Hyphomicrobium denitrificans ATCC 51888: one gene and its partner. The protein of the gene in region 1 interacts with the protein of each later gene in a pairwise test. Links are inferred from orthologs where the notes say so. Each region holds a gene or a part of one and is shown on either strand. Other genes may lie near its edges. The genes, in order: sfsA and HDEN_RS00985.

The links.
Region 2: the proteins of sfsA (region 1) and HDEN_RS00985 interact in binary tests that used the Escherichia coli proteins (3 or more experiments, as listed by UniProt). The link is inferred for Hyphomicrobium denitrificans ATCC 51888 from one-to-one orthologs.

What each region holds. Positions count from the first base shown.
Region 1 is NC_014313.1:991,607-999,363, reverse strand. Bases 1,821-4,744 are described here. They hold sfsA (DNA/RNA nuclease SfsA), read left to right. Parts: upstream 1,821-2,883; coding sequence 2,884-3,606; downstream 3,607-4,744. Other genes in these bases: HDEN_RS04625 (putative bifunctional diguanylate cyclase/phosphodiesterase), read right to left, coding at 4,250-4,744; msrB (peptide-methionine (R)-S-oxide reductase MsrB), read left to right, coding at 3,717-4,229; HDEN_RS04640 (competence/damage-inducible protein A), read right to left, coding at 2,051-2,782; HDEN_RS04645 (hypothetical protein), read left to right, coding at 1,821-2,010. In the rest of the region: HDEN_RS04655 (inorganic phosphate transporter), read left to right, coding at 1-86; HDEN_RS04650 (hypothetical protein), read left to right, coding at 569-1,240; more of HDEN_RS04645, read left to right, coding at 1,390-1,820; more of HDEN_RS04625, read right to left, coding at 4,745-6,232; HDEN_RS04620 (efflux RND transporter periplasmic adaptor subunit), read left to right, coding at 6,696-7,757. UniProt on the Escherichia coli protein: Binds to DNA non-specifically. Could be a regulatory factor involved in maltose metabolism.
Region 2 is NC_014313.1:201,975-209,631, forward strand. What follows is about bases 1,660-4,483. They hold HDEN_RS00985 (glutamate-5-semialdehyde dehydrogenase), read left to right. Parts: upstream 1,660-2,340; coding sequence 2,341-3,627; downstream 3,628-4,483. Other genes in these bases: proB (glutamate 5-kinase), read left to right, coding at 1,660-2,338; HDEN_RS00990 (nicotinate-nucleotide adenylyltransferase), read left to right, coding at 3,706-4,305; rsfS (ribosome silencing factor), read left to right, coding at 4,417-4,483. Outside these bases: HDEN_RS00975 (calcium:cation antiporter), read left to right, coding at 1-1,026; more of proB, read left to right, coding at 1,178-1,659; more of rsfS, read left to right, coding at 4,484-4,878; 23S rRNA (pseudouridine(1915)-N(3))-methyltransferase RlmH, read left to right, coding at 5,042-5,524; HDEN_RS01005 (DNA-deoxyinosine glycosylase), read left to right, coding at 5,531-6,067; HDEN_RS01010 (SDR family NAD(P)-dependent oxidoreductase), read right to left, coding at 6,046-6,870; HDEN_RS01015 (META domain-containing protein), read right to left, coding at 6,988-7,377; HDEN_RS01020 (acyl-CoA dehydrogenase family protein), read right to left, coding at 7,416-7,657. UniProt on the Escherichia coli protein: Catalyzes the NADPH-dependent reduction of L-glutamate 5-phosphate into L-glutamate 5-semialdehyde and phosphate. The product spontaneously undergoes cyclization to form 1-pyrroline-5-carboxylate.

The DNA of each region.
Region 1 (7,757 bases):
ACCTGCTCATGGCCTGGGTGCTGACACTGCCGGCGTCGATCCTGCTGGCGGGCGGCCTCTACTTCATTTTCTCCAAGCTGTTCTGATCATCGCCGAACAAGCGAGGTCACTGAGAAAGGCGCGAAATTCGCGCCTTTTTCATTTTGCGGCGAGCTTCCGTGATGAACTTCCAGGCGGCGTGCCGCAAATATTGTCCTTTGGGCGGCATCGCGCGTTTCTGTGTTGACGGACATTTGCGATTGACAGAGCTTACGCCCGTCGCACTCGGGGGGCTGTCGTGAAACCGGAAGTTCTTGTGTGGGCTCTGCTCTTCGTCCTCGCCTTCGGTCTTGTATTGCGCGCTTTTAGTCAGGCTACCCGGCGGGCAAAACGCTCCGGCGGCGAACCTGCACCGTTTCTGAACACACACCCTGCGGCGCAAGCCGGACAAACTGCCCCGGCTATTGACCCCATAGAACCGATGCGCTTCGCGCTCGCACCTGTAGCGCCGCAGCCTGTTGCACCCGCTTCGACGCAACGCGAACAATTCGCAGCTCCCGCAAAAACTTCCGAAGCTCCGGCGCGCGTAGTGCCGAACTTTATCGCCGCGGCCACGCCAGCCGTTGTTGCACACGAGCCGACGGTCATCTCCTCTCCTGACATCAAGGCGACGATGGACCCCGCAGCGGTCGCGATGCCCCGAGCCGCTGCGCCGAACGTGAGGGCGACGCTTCCTCCGTCTCCGGTCGCGACGCCCGGCGTTGATTTTGTCGTGCCCAACGTCAGAGCAACCCTACCTCGAGATGCGACTTCTTCTGCGCTGGCGATAATTCCCGACGTCAAGGCAACCCTCGCCCCGAGTTCCGCCGTGACGGCCGAAGCATCGGTCGCGGCAACCGACGTTGAGGAACTGCCTCCCCCGGCCGCGAGTGCAGACGCCATATCAGAACAACCGCCGGAGACACCTTCACCGATCCTGCTGAACGGCACGGTTCTGCGCGCACGCCGCCTCGGCCAGGGCATGCCGCCCCTCGATGAGCGCCTGAAGGCGACGCGATCCCGCAAACTGCGCCCGCGATCCAAGATGCGGCGCAAGCCTGTTCGGTCGCGTCAGCCGTCTCGCAAAACGCCACGGCTCAGAATCATTGCCGCGCCGAAAGTCAGCAATACGTTTGTGTCGGCGAGGGCACAGACGAAGATCGTCGATGTGCCGCCAAAGGAACCGCGCGTGCGCTTCGCCCACCCGGAAAACACCCACTAAATCGCGCTAAATCCCGCGACGCGCGGCTGTGTCCACACCTTATCCTCAACGCTCCACATACGGCCACAATCGGCAGCGATGGCGCTGGTTCATGACGCGCGAATCAGTCCACTTTCCGCCCAACGAATTCAGGGATCGGAGAGTTGGCCATGTCGAGATATGCAGCGCGGGCACCGTTGTCCGTCTACCTCCTCGCCGACCACCTCGATGGCGCGCTGGCGGCCGGTGAAGATCTCGTCGCTCGCGGTCATGACTGGCGCGCGCTCGCCGACGCGCCCGGCGAACCGGCCGAATTTCCCATGCACCAGCGCCGCATCGCGGAGGACGTCCGCAGCCTCGAGCTGATGTTGGTCGCACGCGTTCTGAAGGCGCGCACCCATGCGCTTTCTTTGGCCGAGGTTGACGATCGCTTTCGCGCCGTCGGCAATCTCTTCGCGTCCGGAACCGCGATCCTGCAGGATGCCGTGTCGGAATGCGGCGACGCGCGCGGCGAAGATTTCGAGACGGGCGACGATATCGTCTCCTACATCCGCAGCCGCGGCCTGATCGCTCCCGATGCCGCCAACGTGCGCGGCGCAGCCGATCTCACCATCGACGACAGCTTCCTTGTCGCGAAACGCATCGCGCTCGGACCGCTTCTCGACATGACGGCGGCGTTCCTCGATGCGCTCGACAGCCAATACGAACTTTTCGTCGAGGTCGAGCAGCAGGACTACGCAACGCGTCTCCGGGTCGAGCCGGACGACCGCGATCGTATGACGCTCAACTGACGAGCGGAACGCTCGCTGTCAGCTTCAACGCGAGCACCGGTCAGACGCCCAGCGCGGCTTTCAAAGTTTCGGCCGCTTCGCTGAGGTGGTCCGCATTCGCTGAGCGCAACACCAGATCCGAAACCGGCTTTCCGTCCCGCATGCGGGGATAGCTTCCCATCGCCACGTCGCGATAGCGCTGCTGATGCGCGGAAAACACGTCAGCGATTTCGCTTTCCGGACGGTCGACGGCGATCGTGATGGAGAGCACCTTGTCCCCGGTTTCGAGTTCAGGTGTGACGGCTTCCAGCATCGCTTGCATGATTTCCGGAACGCCGGCCATCACGATGACATTGCCAATGCGAAACCCGGGCGCGCCGGACAGCGGATTGACGATCAGCGAAGCCCCGGCAGGAATACGCGCCATTCGCAACCGCGCAGGCGTCAACGCCAAGCCCCGCCGCGCGTAGTTCTCGGCCAGAAGTTTTTCAGCACGCGGGTCGACGTCGATCGTGACGCCGCAAGCTTTTGCGATGCTATCAGCCGTGATGTCGTCGTGCGTCGGACCGATGCCGCCGGTCGTGAACAGATAATCGTAACGCGACCTGAGAGCGTTGACGGCTGCGCAGATCTCGGCCTCGTCGTCGGGAACGACGCGCACTTCCTTCAGGCGGATGCCGATCGACGTCAGATGCTCGGCGATCGCGCCGCCGTTGCGGTCTTTGGTCCGGCCGGACAGGATTTCGTCGCCAATGATCAGGACCGCCGCAGTGACTATGCGTTCTCCGCCCAACGCGTGTCTCCCGTCCGAGATATTCCTGCTCCCGTCTTAGCACCGCGCGAGCCTGTTCGAAATACTTGCCCTCGCACGCCATTCGGCGGATATGCGGGGGCATGAAATTTACGTCGCCCCTCATCCCCGGCAAGCTCATCCAGCGCTACAAGCGTTTTCTTGCGGACGTCCTGACCGCCGGCGGCGTGACAGTCACCGCCACCTGCCCCAACACCGGTTCGATGCTTGGACTGACGACGCCGGGATCGACGGTCTGGCTTTCCGAAAGCGACAGCCCGACGCGCAAATATCGCCACACCTGGGAAATGATCGAGGATGATCTGGGCGACGGCCCGCATCTCGTCGGCATCAATACCGGCAAGCCGAACGCGCTCGTCGCCGAGGCCATCGGATTGAATGCCATCCCGGAGCTTCAAGGTTACGCTTCGCTCCGCCGCGAAGTGAAATACGGCGAGAACAGCCGTATCGATATTCTGCTGGCAGAGGGCCGCGACCCGCGTCCCTGCTACGTCGAGATCAAGAACGTGCACTTGATGCGCCAGGCGGGCCTTGCCGAGTTCCCCGATTGTAAAACCGAACGCGGCGCCAAGCACCTCCGTGAACTCTCTACAATGGTCGCCGAGGGCAATCGCGCGGTCATGGTGTTTCTCGTTCAGCGCGGCAACGCAAAAACCTTCAGCCTCGCGCGCGATCTCGATCCGGCCTATGCGGCGGCGTTCCAAACCGCGGCCGCGGCGGGCGTCGAGATGCTGTGCTACGGATGCAGTCTGAGCCCTACCGAAATCGCCGTAGACCGGCGCATCGAGATCGCTGATCTTTCGTGAAAGAAAGAAATGTGGCCGGGCTGAAACGGATTGCGCTCCGGCGCCGTACTCCTGTTTGTCCAAGGTAAGAGCGCTGCACCGCGATAAGCGCGCATCAAGGAAATTCCGCCATGTACTCTCGCCGCGATTTTTCCAAATTAGGATTGACCCTCGCCGGAGCCTTTGCCGGTTTCAAAGCCGCTTCGTCTTACGTCCGGCCAAGCCAGGCCGACTCGACGTCGAAGACGTTCGAAGTCACGAAGACGGAGGAGGAATGGAAGAAAATCCTCACTCCCGAACAGTTCCGCGTGCTTCGCAAGGAAGGCACCGAGCGGCCGGGATCATCCCCGCTGGATGCAAATGAGGCGGCAGGCACGTATGTCTGCGCCGGTTGCGCCCTCGCCCTTTATTCCTCGGAGACGAAATTCCACAGCGGCACGGGCTGGCCGAGCTTCTGGCAACCGCTAGAGAACGCGGTCGCAACCTCCGAGGACAGCTCGTATCTGATGACGCGCACGGAAGTTCACTGCCGTCGCTGCGGCGGCCACCTCGGGCACGTCTTCGAGGATGGGCCGAAGCCCACCGGCCTGCGCTATTGCATGAACGGCGTAGCGCTGAAATTCGTCCCGAAGGGCGCGGCCTGATCCGTCGGCCGCGCCGCGCATCAGGCGCTTTGCGCCAGCTGCAGCGCTGGATCCGGAGCTTCGCTCATCAGCAGCACGGCCGCCTCAGAAGCCGATAGCGGTGCGCCGAGCAGCATGCCTTGCCCGTAAGTCACGTCGAGCGCCAGCACGCGACGGCGCTGATCGTCGGTTTCGATGCCTTCGGCGACGACGCTGCAATTCAGCCGCTGCGCAAGTTCGGCGATCGAGCGCACGATCAGCTCGCTTTGCGCCGACTGCCCGAGCTGGCTCACGAACAGCCTGTCGATCTTGATCCGGTTGAACGGGAATTTCACCAGATAGCCGAGCGAGGAATATCCGGTTCCGAAATCGTCGAGCGCAATCGAAACACCGATATCCTTCAGCCTGCGCAAAGACGCGATAACCTCGGCGTCAGCGTTCATCAGGCTCGCCTCGGTCACTTCCATTTCGAGCTCGAGGCGCGATGGAGGCAGTCCCGCGGACTTGAGCGCTCTCTCGACGGACACCGCGATATTTTCAACCCCGATCCGCATCGATGACATGTTGATGCCGACCGGAACTTCGGACGGCCAATGCGCCGCTTGCCGGCAAGCCTCCTTGATGACCCAGTTGCCGATATCTTCTGCAATCCCGATATCGATCGCCGTCGCGAGAAACTGCGCGGGCGTCAGCAATCCACGCAGCGGATGCCGCCAGCGAACCTGACACTCGAAGCTCGTAATCGCGTTCGTTTCGAGATTGCGCACCGGCTGATAGAAAAGCTCGAACCCGTCGTTGACGAGGGCAGCCCTGAGCCCAAGCTCGAGCACACGATGTTCGTCGGCCGAACGCTGCATGTCGGCTTCGAAGATGCAGTACATGCCGCGACCTGCCTCCTTCGCGGCGAACATCGCGAGATCGGCCTGCTTCAACAGCATTTCACCCCCGACGCCGCTTTCGCACGCGAGCGCCACACCGACGCACGCGCCGATCTGAACCTTCTGTCCTTCGAGGTCATAGGGTTCCGACAGCGACACGACCAATCGTTCGGCCAGCGAGCTTGCAAATGCTCTCTCGCGGATATCCTGCGCGACGATTGCGAATTCATCGCCGCCAAGGCGCGCGACGAGATCTCCCTCCCGCACCAGACCTGTGATGCGTGCGGACACCGATTTCAGAAGCGCATCGCCGACGGCGTGTCCGAGCGCGTCGTTCACCGATTTGAAGCGATCGAGGTCAATGTAAAAGATGCTAAACGACTTCGCGCCGGCGCGATTGTTCAAAGCATTCAATCGCGCCATGAAGGCGCGGCGATTGGCGATTCCGGTCAAACCGTCGGTCATCGCGACGCGCTCGGTTTCTTCACGCGCCTCGCTGAGCGCTGCGATCGTATCCTGCAGGCGGGTGATGGCCTCGAGACGCTCCAGAAACAAACGGCCCGTTGTGACAATTAGGCCGTACAGAAACACGAGAAAGCTGACCGCGAGCGCGCCGAGGCCCAGGTACTGATGCCCCGGCACGAACAGGATGCATTTTAGGGCCGGCGGCAAAAGGATCGCTGTCGCGTAGAGCACTGCGGCGGCAGGTATCGGCGCCAGAAGAACACTGCCGCTGGCTGCCATGCCGACCGTCAGCGCCATCAGGATCAATTCGCTGTCGCCATGCACCGCGCCAACCCAGCGTGTCGCCAGGATCGCCCACGGCAAGCTCGACATCAGCGCAATCAGAAGCGCCCATCTCCCATCGCGCAGAGGCGAGCCCGGCTTCGACGCCTCAGCCTGCCGCGTACGCAAACTTCGCGTGACCGAGCGAAGACCGATGAAGGAGCATATTGCGAGCGAAGCGACCGCCCATGCTGCCAGTTCAACGCCAGGGATGAGGCCGCGAAACGCCACGACCGCAATCAAGACATTGATTGCATAGCCGGCCATCGCCGTCGGGGTCGCGCGCGCTAAACTTGCCAGCTGGTCGCGATGCACGCGGGCCAAATCCTCCCGGCGAACGGCATTGAGTACTCGGAGCATCTGGCCTCGGTAGCGTTAGCAAAAAGCTCATTTTAAAGCTGCTGTCTTAACGATTTGGCTAATGAGAGCACTCCGGATATCGCATTCTACGAACCTATTTATCTGTTGAAATTCCGCTACTTAGAATTCATTGAGATGGAACCGGACTAACGTGTTGCGTCACTTGCGTGCAGGTCGAAATGCCGGCACACCGCCAGGTTGAGCCGTCGACGTCTTGTATTTGCCATTTGACCAACGAACTGGAGTAATATCTGCGCTCCAAATTGACGGTGGGGCAGCAAATCCGGGGTTGAACAATTCGGCGGCGGCATTGGGGGCTGGCCGCGCAACGGATTTACCTAGAAACCGCGTTTCCTGATCCAGGGCCGGGCGACGCGTGTGTTTTTTGCATCGCTCCCGTCACGACACGAGCGTTTGCGTATCGGTAGACCGTTCAAACTGGAAACGAGCACGAATGAAGCTAATGCGGTCAATCTTTACGCTTCTCGTCATCGGCGCCATCGGTGGCGGCGTCTATTATGTGATGCAGAGCGGCTCACCGGGCGGAACCGCCAAGCCACGCTTCGGCCGCGATGGCGGCGGAGGTCCGGTCGCCGTCATAGCGAAGCCCGCCGAGACCGCGGACGTGCCGATCTATCTCGAAGGCGTGGGCTCCGTGCGGGCGCTCAACCTGGCGACGGTGCGGGCACAGGTCGACGGCATCCTGCTCAGCGTCAACTTCAAGGAAGGCCAGGACGTCAAGCGCGGCGACGTGCTCGCGAAGATCGATCCTGTCACCTACCAGGCCCAGCTGGACCAGGCGATCGCGAAGAAAGCGCTCGACGAGGCGTTGCTCGCCAACACGAAGCGCGATCTGGAGCGCTATCAGAAAGTCGGCACGCTTGCGATTTCGCAGCAGCAGATCGACACGCAGAAGGCATTGGCGCAGCAGCAGGAAGCGCAGATCAAATCCGACACTGCCGCGATCGAGAACGCCACCGCGATCCTGGGCTACACGACGATCGTCGCACCGTTCGACGGACGTACCGGCATCCGGATCGTGGATCAGGGCAACCTCGTTCACGCAGGCGACACTGGCGGCATCGTCGTCATCACTCAGATTCAGCCCATTTCCGTCGTGTTCACACTACCCCAGCAGGACCTCCCGGCGCTGACGGGCGCAACCGGTAAGCTGACGGCGCAAGCGCTGTCGACCAACAGCCAGACGGAACTGGATTCAGGCCTCCTCGAAGTGATCGACAACCAGGTCGATCAGCAGACGGGCACGATCCGCCTCAAAGCCAATTTCCCGAATGACCGGCGTCAGCTTTGGCCCGGGCAGTTCGTCAACGTGCGCGTGCTGGTCGACACGATGAAGAATGTCGTCGTTGCCCCGACGGAAGCCATTCAGCGCGGCCCCGACGGCGATTATGTCTACGTGGTCCAGGCCGACAAGACCGTCGCGATGCGCGCTGTCAAGATCGCGCGGCAGGATGAAAAGCAAGCTGTCATCGCCGAAGGCGTCAAATCCGGCGATACGCTTGTC
Region 2 (7,657 bases), 790 kb from region 1 along the record:
GCGACATGGGTCGGTTTTGGCGATGATTTTGCGTCGGATCCCCTCGGTATCGCTATAGCGATCATCCTGATCCCTCTTCTTATGGGCGCTGTATTTTCGGCGGTCTATCATGCGGAAGAGGTTGCACACCTCACCGGTGAGCCTATTGGAACCCTGGTTCTGACGATGGCCGTGACGGTGATCGAACTCGCTTTGATCGTGTCCCTCATGCTGACCGGTAAGGCGGCGCCGACGCTGGTGCGCGATACCGTGTTCTCCGTGGTCATGATCATTACGACAGGGCTCGTGGGCGCGTGTCTTCTCGTCGGCGGCATTCGATATCGCGAGCAGTCGTTCGACGTGACCTCGGCTAAGATCTATCTAGCCATGCTGCTCGTCTTGACGACGCTGTCGATCATCCTGCCGAATTATACCAGCTCGGCTCCGGGCCGCCTGTACTCGACAAGCCAGCTGGCGTTCATGAGCTTCGCGATCATCGCGCTCTATGCTGTCTTCGTCTTTACGCAGACGGTTCGGCACCGGGATTATTTTGCCGGAGATTACGATCCGCCCGATCCCAATGCGGAGACGGGCGGGAAACTGATCCGTTCGATCCTCTTTCTCTGCGTCGCGCTCGTTGCCGTCGTTGTGCTCGCTAAGCTGTTCGCAATTGAAGTGAACGCCGCCGTCTCGGCTGTCGGCGCCCCACCGGCGTTTAGCGGCGTCGTGATCGCGTTTATCGTGCTGTTGCCGGAGTCGATCGCGGCGATCCGGGCGGCAAGCCGCGATAATCTGCAGAAAAGCATCAATCTGGCGCTGGGGTCGTCATTGGCGACGATCGGGTTGACGATCCCGGCAATCGCTGCGGCCAACATCATTCTGCAAAAGCCCCTCATTCTCGGACTCGATCCGCGGGACATGGCGCTCGTCGTGATGACGCTTGGCGCCAGCATCCTGACATTCGGCACCGGCCGGACGAATGTGCTTTTCGGCTTCCTGCATCTGGTGCTGTTCGGCACGTTCCTGTTCTTCGCCGTGGTCCCCTAAGGCGGGCTTGCGGGCAGTTAATTAGGTAAAAATTGACGTGGCGGGCTGATATGCGGCATCGGCCTCTTGCCCGAATGCGCGCATTTACAGATAAGCACGCGATGCTCCGGTGCCTCGCGCATCGGGGTTCGAATTTCAATCCGGGATTGTCATGATCCGCGCTCCGCAGTCCGCCGCTACGATCGCTACCGCGCGCCCTGAATGGGCAAAGGCGCGGCGCATCGTCGTGAAAATCGGTTCGGCGCTGCTGGCGGACAAAAGCACCGGCCGCATCAAGGCGGACTGGCTCAATTCGTTCATGGACGATGTCGCCGAGCTTGCACGCGCCGGCAAGGACATCGTGCTTGTGTCGTCGGGCTCCATCGCGCTGGGCCGGCATGTGCTGAAGCTGCCGAAGGGTCCGCTCGAACTCGAGCAGAGTCAGGCGGCGGCATCTGTCGGGCAGATCAGTCTCGCGCATGCCTATCAGGAACTCGCGGCCGCGCGCGGTCTGACGGCGGCGCAGATTCTTCTAACGCTCGGTGATACGGAAGAGCGGCGGCGGTATCTCAACGCGCGTAACACCATTGAAGTTCTGCTGGCGCTGAAGGCCATTCCGGTCGTCAATGAAAACGACACGGTCGCGACGGCGGAAATCCGCTACGGCGATAACGACAGGCTGTCGGCGCGCGTCGCGTCGATGGTGTCGGCGGATTGTCTCGTGCTGCTGTCGGATGTCGACGGCCTCTATACCGCGCCTCCGGCTGACGATCAGAACGCCAGGCACATCCCGCTCGTGACAGAGATCACGCCGGAGATCGAGGCGATGGCCGGCGATGCCGGGACCGAGCTTTCCAAAGGCGGCATGAAGACGAAAATCGAGGCGGGCAAGATCGCGCTCTCGGCCGGTACCGATATGGTCATCACGACCGGCAAGGTTCTTCATCCGCTCAAGGCGATCTCGGACGGCGCGCGGGTCACGTGGTTCGTCGCCAATTCGGATCCGGTGACGGCGCGAAAGCGTTGGATTTCCGGGCAGCTCGAGCCGAGCGGCCACGTTTACCTCGATGCAGGCGCCGAGAAGGCTCTCACATCGGGAAAAAGCCTTCTGCCGGCGGGTGTCACCCGCATCGACGGCAACTTCGACCGCGGCGATGCGGTTACGATAAGATCGGCGGACGGCCGGGAACTGGGCCGGGGCCTTGTCGCCTATGCGGCGGACGATGCGCGACGTATTATGGGCAAGCGTTCGAGCGAGATCGCCGCGATCCTCGGGTTCAAGGGGCGCGCGACGCTGATCCATCGGGACGATATGGCGCTGACGAGGAAATGAGTATGAACAAACCGGAGCGCATCGAAAACGAGACCGCCGAGCTGATGCGCGGCATCGGACAAGCAGCTAAGGCTGCGAGCCGCAGGCTTGCGATCGCGACGCCGGAGGAAAAGAACGCGGCGCTTATCGCTGCGGCGAAAGCTCTGCGCGCGGCGACGCCCAAAATCCTTGCGGCGAACGCGCAGGACATCGAAGCTGCGAAAGCTGCTGGTCGACCGGCTGCGTTCGTCGATCGGCTGCTGCTCAACGAGAAGCGCATCGACGGCATCGCTGTCGGTCTTGAAGAGATCGCGGCACTTCCCGATCCCGTCGGAACCGTGCTGGCGGAATGGACGCGGCCCAATGGTCTCAAATTTCAGCGCGTGCGCGTGCCGCTCGGAACGATCGGCATCATCTACGAAAGCCGTCCGAACGTAACGGCCGATGCAGGCGCGCTGGCGCTGAAGGCCGGGAACGCGGCGATCCTGCGCGGCGGTTCGGAAAGCCATCATTCGAGCGTCGCGATCCATGCCTGCCTGGTTGAAGGCCTGCGCGCTGCGGGATTGCCCGAAGCCGCGATCCAGCTCGTTCCGACGACGGATCGCGAAGCGGTCGGCGCGATGCTGCGCGGCCTGGATGGGTCGGTCGATGTCATTGTACCGCGCGGCGGCAAAGGGCTGGTAGAGCGCGTGCAGAGCGAGGCCCGCGTTCCGGTCTTCGCGCATCTCGAAGGCATCTGTCACACCTATGTCGATCAGGGCGCGGACATGAAGATCGCCGTGCCGCTGGTCGTCAACGCCAAGATGCGGCGCACGGGAATTTGCGGCGCGACCGAGTGCCTGCTCGTCGACAAGAATGCGCGTACCGATCTCTTGTCGCCGATCGTCAAAGCCCTGCTCGACGATGGTTGCGAAGTGCGTGGCGACGAGGCGACGCAAAAGGTCGATCCTCGCGTGAAGGCGGCTCAGGCCGATGACTACGGCAAGGAATTTCTCGATGCCGTTATCGCGGTGAAAACCGTCGACGGAGTCGACGGCGCCATCGAGCACATCGCGCGCTATGGTTCGCAGCACACCGACGCGATCATCACGGAATGCGAAGCGACGGCCGAACGGTTCCTGAACCGCGTCGACTCCGCGATCGTTCTCGTCAACGCATCGACGCAGTTCGCCGACGGCGGCGAGTTCGGCTTCGGCGGCGAGATCGGCATCGCGACGGGCAAGATGCATGCGCGTGGGCCGGTCGGCGTCGAGCAGCTGACGAGCTTTAAGTACAAGGTGCGAGGCACCGGCCAGACGCGGCCGAAGTAGCGCTACGGATGAGGCACGTCTGATTTGACGCGAAAGATTCCGCAGCAGAGTTTTGGATCGCTTCGCGTCCATCCGCCGATGTGCCTTCCCGGTCAACGGATCGGGATCATGGGTGGCTCTTTCAATCCGCCGCATGCTGGGCATCGCATCGCCGCCGAAGCCGCGATGAAGCGTCTGGGGCTCGATCAGCTGTGGTGGCTGATCACGCCAGGCAATCCTCTCAAGTCGCGCAATGGTCTGTCGGCGCTGGATGGGCGCATGGCATCGGTCCGGCAGTTCGCCGTCGGTCCGAAAATGAAAGTAACGAGCTTCGAGCGCGAACTCGGCACGAGTTTCACGGCCGCGACACTGGCGTATTTGAAGCGGCGGCATCCTGGCGTGCGCTTCGTGTGGGTGATGGGTGCCGACAATCTCGCGTTCTTCGACCGATGGCAGCATTGGCGGAGCATCGCCGATCTGATGCCGATCGCAGTGGTGGACCGGCCCGGCTGGCGGTTACGAGGCCTGTCGTCGCCAGCCGCTCTCGCGCTTTCGCGCTGGCGCATTCCTGAATCCGAGGCGCGTGGACTGGCTGCCAGAAAGCCGCCGGCCTGGACGCTGTTGACGATCCGCCTTTCCGACCTTTCGTCGACCGCGCTGCGCAGCGCCGCGCGCTCTGCGTCAGAGCACGTCAGTTAAGCCATTAAAATTTATGACGTTTTCACAACAGACGGCTTCCGGAATTCATTTGCGGGCCGAGGCGACGCCGTTTAATATATCGCTAACCCGGAATCGGCCGGGCCGTCTGACATGCGGGACCAATCAGCAAAGGATGCTTACCGCTTGATCCGAACCACAGCCGAGGCCGCCCGCAAGGGCAGCTCTCAAGCCCAGTCCGCCGCCAAGGCGCCGGATGCGGCCGCTCTCCTCGAAGACGTCGTCCACTGGCTTGACGACGCGAAAGCCGAGGAAATCGTTTCGATCCCTCTCAAAGGCAAGTCTTCACTCGGCGACTTCATGGTTGTCGCGTCCGGCCGTAACGACCGGCATGTCGGCGCAATCGCCGAGCAGCTGCGCGACAAGCTCAAAGCGCGCGGCGAGGCTCGCGTGAGGGTCGAGGGATTGAACTCCTGCGATTGGGTCCTGATCGACACGGGCGATATCATCGTCCACGTCTTCCGGCCCGAGGTGCGCGAGTTCTATAACCTCGAGAAGATGTGGCAGGCGGATATCCCCGCCGATGCCTCGCGCGGCGACAGCTCGCAGCACTGAGCCTTTCCGCTTTTCGTTGAATCGCGGATCGGCTCTAGGTTTTTGTTTTGTCGTGCTTCTTCTCGGAAAACCGGTTCCCACTTTTCCGGAAGCACTCCAGGCGTCGCGGCGCGCTCCTATTCGTTGTTTTGCGCGGTTCGCTTGGTGACCGCGGGCGGTTTTCATGCGCATTTCGCTCCTCGCCGTCGGCAAGCTGAAAGACGCCGAGGAGCGGGCGATTTCTGATCGCTACGCCAAACGCTTCAACGGCGCGGGCCGGTCAATCGGATTGGGTCCGATCGATATTCGCGAGCTGAACGAAAGCCGCCAGGCGAGCGCCGACGAGCGCAAGCAAGATGAAGCCGCGCGGCTTTTGAAGGATCTGGCGGCCGACACGTTCATCGTCGCGCTCGATCCAGCAGGCAAGTCCGTCAGCAGCGAAGCTTTCGCGCGCACGCTCGGCGAAAAGCGCGACGGCGCGGTGAAAACGTGCGCGTTCCTGATCGGCGGTCCGGATGGGCATGGTGCGCAGGTTTTGAAGTCAGCTGGAATGACGCTATCGCTCGGTGCGCTGACGCTGCCACATGGTCTCGCGCGCGTCGTGCTGCTCGAGCAGCTGTACCGCGCGGCGACGATCCTCTCCGGGCATCCTTATCATCGGGCGTGACGCGTTATGCCGGGAGCGAAGGCGAAATACAGCTTTCCGCCGATCGTCACGGCGGACGCGCATCTGCTTATTCTTGGCACGCTGCCGGGTGAGGAATCGCTGCGACTGCAGCAATACTACGGGCATCCGCGCAATCATTTCTGGCCGCTGATCGCCGCGATTTTCGGCGAGGCCGTGCCATCCGACTATTCTGCGCGGATCGCTCTTCTGAAGCGTCACGGTTGCGCGCTTTGGGATGTGCTGGAAAGCGCGGAGCGCATCGGAAGCTCGGACGCCGCCATTCGGAATGCGACCGTCAATCCGTTCGCGGCATTTCTCGCCGACTATCCGAACATCCGGACGATCGCGTTCAATGGTCAGAAGGCGCGCGACTTGTTCCATCGCCATGTCGTGAAGCCGGGGCATGTGCCGGAGCAGGTTTGCACGATGATCGATCTGCCGTCGTCGAGCCCGCTCTACACGAAATCGCTCGAGGAGAAGCTCGGCATTTGGCGGGCTAAATTGGCGGAATCGCTGGCGGCTCAGAAGCGCCGGGCGAAATAGTCGATGCCGAACTGCGGCAGCAGGCGGCGCATCGCGGCTGCGATCAGCGTCGGCGTGGTCACATAGTAATGCGCTTTCGGACGGCTGCTTTCGACAGCATGGATCAGGCGTTTGCTCACGGCCTCGGGCTCGAGCTTGAACGATATCTGGCCGCCGGCCTTCATCTGCTCCAGCCGCGTTCGATAGACGTCCCGGTGCGGAGAATTGTCGATGTCGATCGTCGCGAGCAGCCGCGCGACGGAATGCTCGACGAAGCGCGAGCGGATCGGGCCGGGCTCGATCAGCGACACGCCGATGCCGGAGCCTTCGAGTTCGAGCCGCAATGACGTCGTCAGCGCTTCGAGTGCGAACTTCGACGCGCAGTAGGCCCCGCGATACGGCGCAACGACCATTCCCAAGACCGAAGAGCAATTGACGATGCGTCCGGCGCCGTTCTTGCGCATGGACGGAATGAGGCGTCGCGTCAGATCGTGCGTTCCGACGAGATTGACTTCGAGCTGTTCGCGCAGGAGCGCTGGGGTCAAATCCTCGACGGCACCCGGTTGACCGTACGCCGCGTTGTTGAACAACGCATCCAGGTGTCCGTGCGTCAGTTCCAGGGCGCGAATGGCGCAGGTTGCGATCGATTGCGGATCGGCCAATTCGAGTCGCAGAACTTCGAGGCCTTCGTACGTGTTGAGGCGGGTGAGGTCTTCGGCGTTCCGGGCCGTCGCGATTACGCGCCAGCCGCGCTGTTTCATCGTTCGGGCGGCGTCGAGGCCGATGCCGGACGAGCATCCGGTGATGAGAATTGAGCGTGCCATGAAAGCCCGGTTAGCAACGTGAATCGAGGACGGTGTTCGTCCTCGTGTATAGGCTCACGGACGCAACTGCAAAGCCGCAAAAATTCTGCGGGGTCGGAACGGCTTTAGGCGCGAAGGTCACTTCTTGAACTTCAGGATCACCTTGCCGCTCTCGTCCTTGAGGCTGACGAGAGCGCCGTCGGTCGTGAACGACCGGGCGGCCTCGAGAGCGGCGAAGTATTGCGCTTCCGTTTCGGATTTGCCTTCGCAGAATATCTTCGTCGAGGCCAACGGTCCGATCTGGATCGCGTCGTCCTCGATGCTGATCGGACCGGTGAAGCGATTGCAACCGCCGGTTCCGGAGGCTTTGTCCGACGTAAAGTCGAGCGTCAGTCCATCGACGGCTTTGCCGTTGAGCTCGACGGCGGTCCAGCTGGCTGCCGGCGCGCCTTCGTCATCTTCGGCGAGGGTGGGGGCGCTGGCTGCAAAGGTCAGCGCCGCCATGAGGATTGCCGTTGTGAATTTCATCGGTCTCGGCTCCTCATTCCCTTGGTAAAGCTGTTCACTCAGTTGGCGTTTTCGAGCAAGCGGCGCGCGATGACCTGCGCCTGAATTTCGGCGGCGCCCTCGAAGATGTTGAGAATACGCGCATCGCAGAGCACGCGGCTCACCGGATATTCGAGTGCGAAGCCGTTGCCGCCGTGGATCTGCAACGCGTTGTCGGCGTTGGCCCACGCGACGCGAGCACCGAGCAGCTTCGCCATGCCCGCTTCGAGATCGCAGCGGCGTCCGGCGTCCTTCTGGCGTG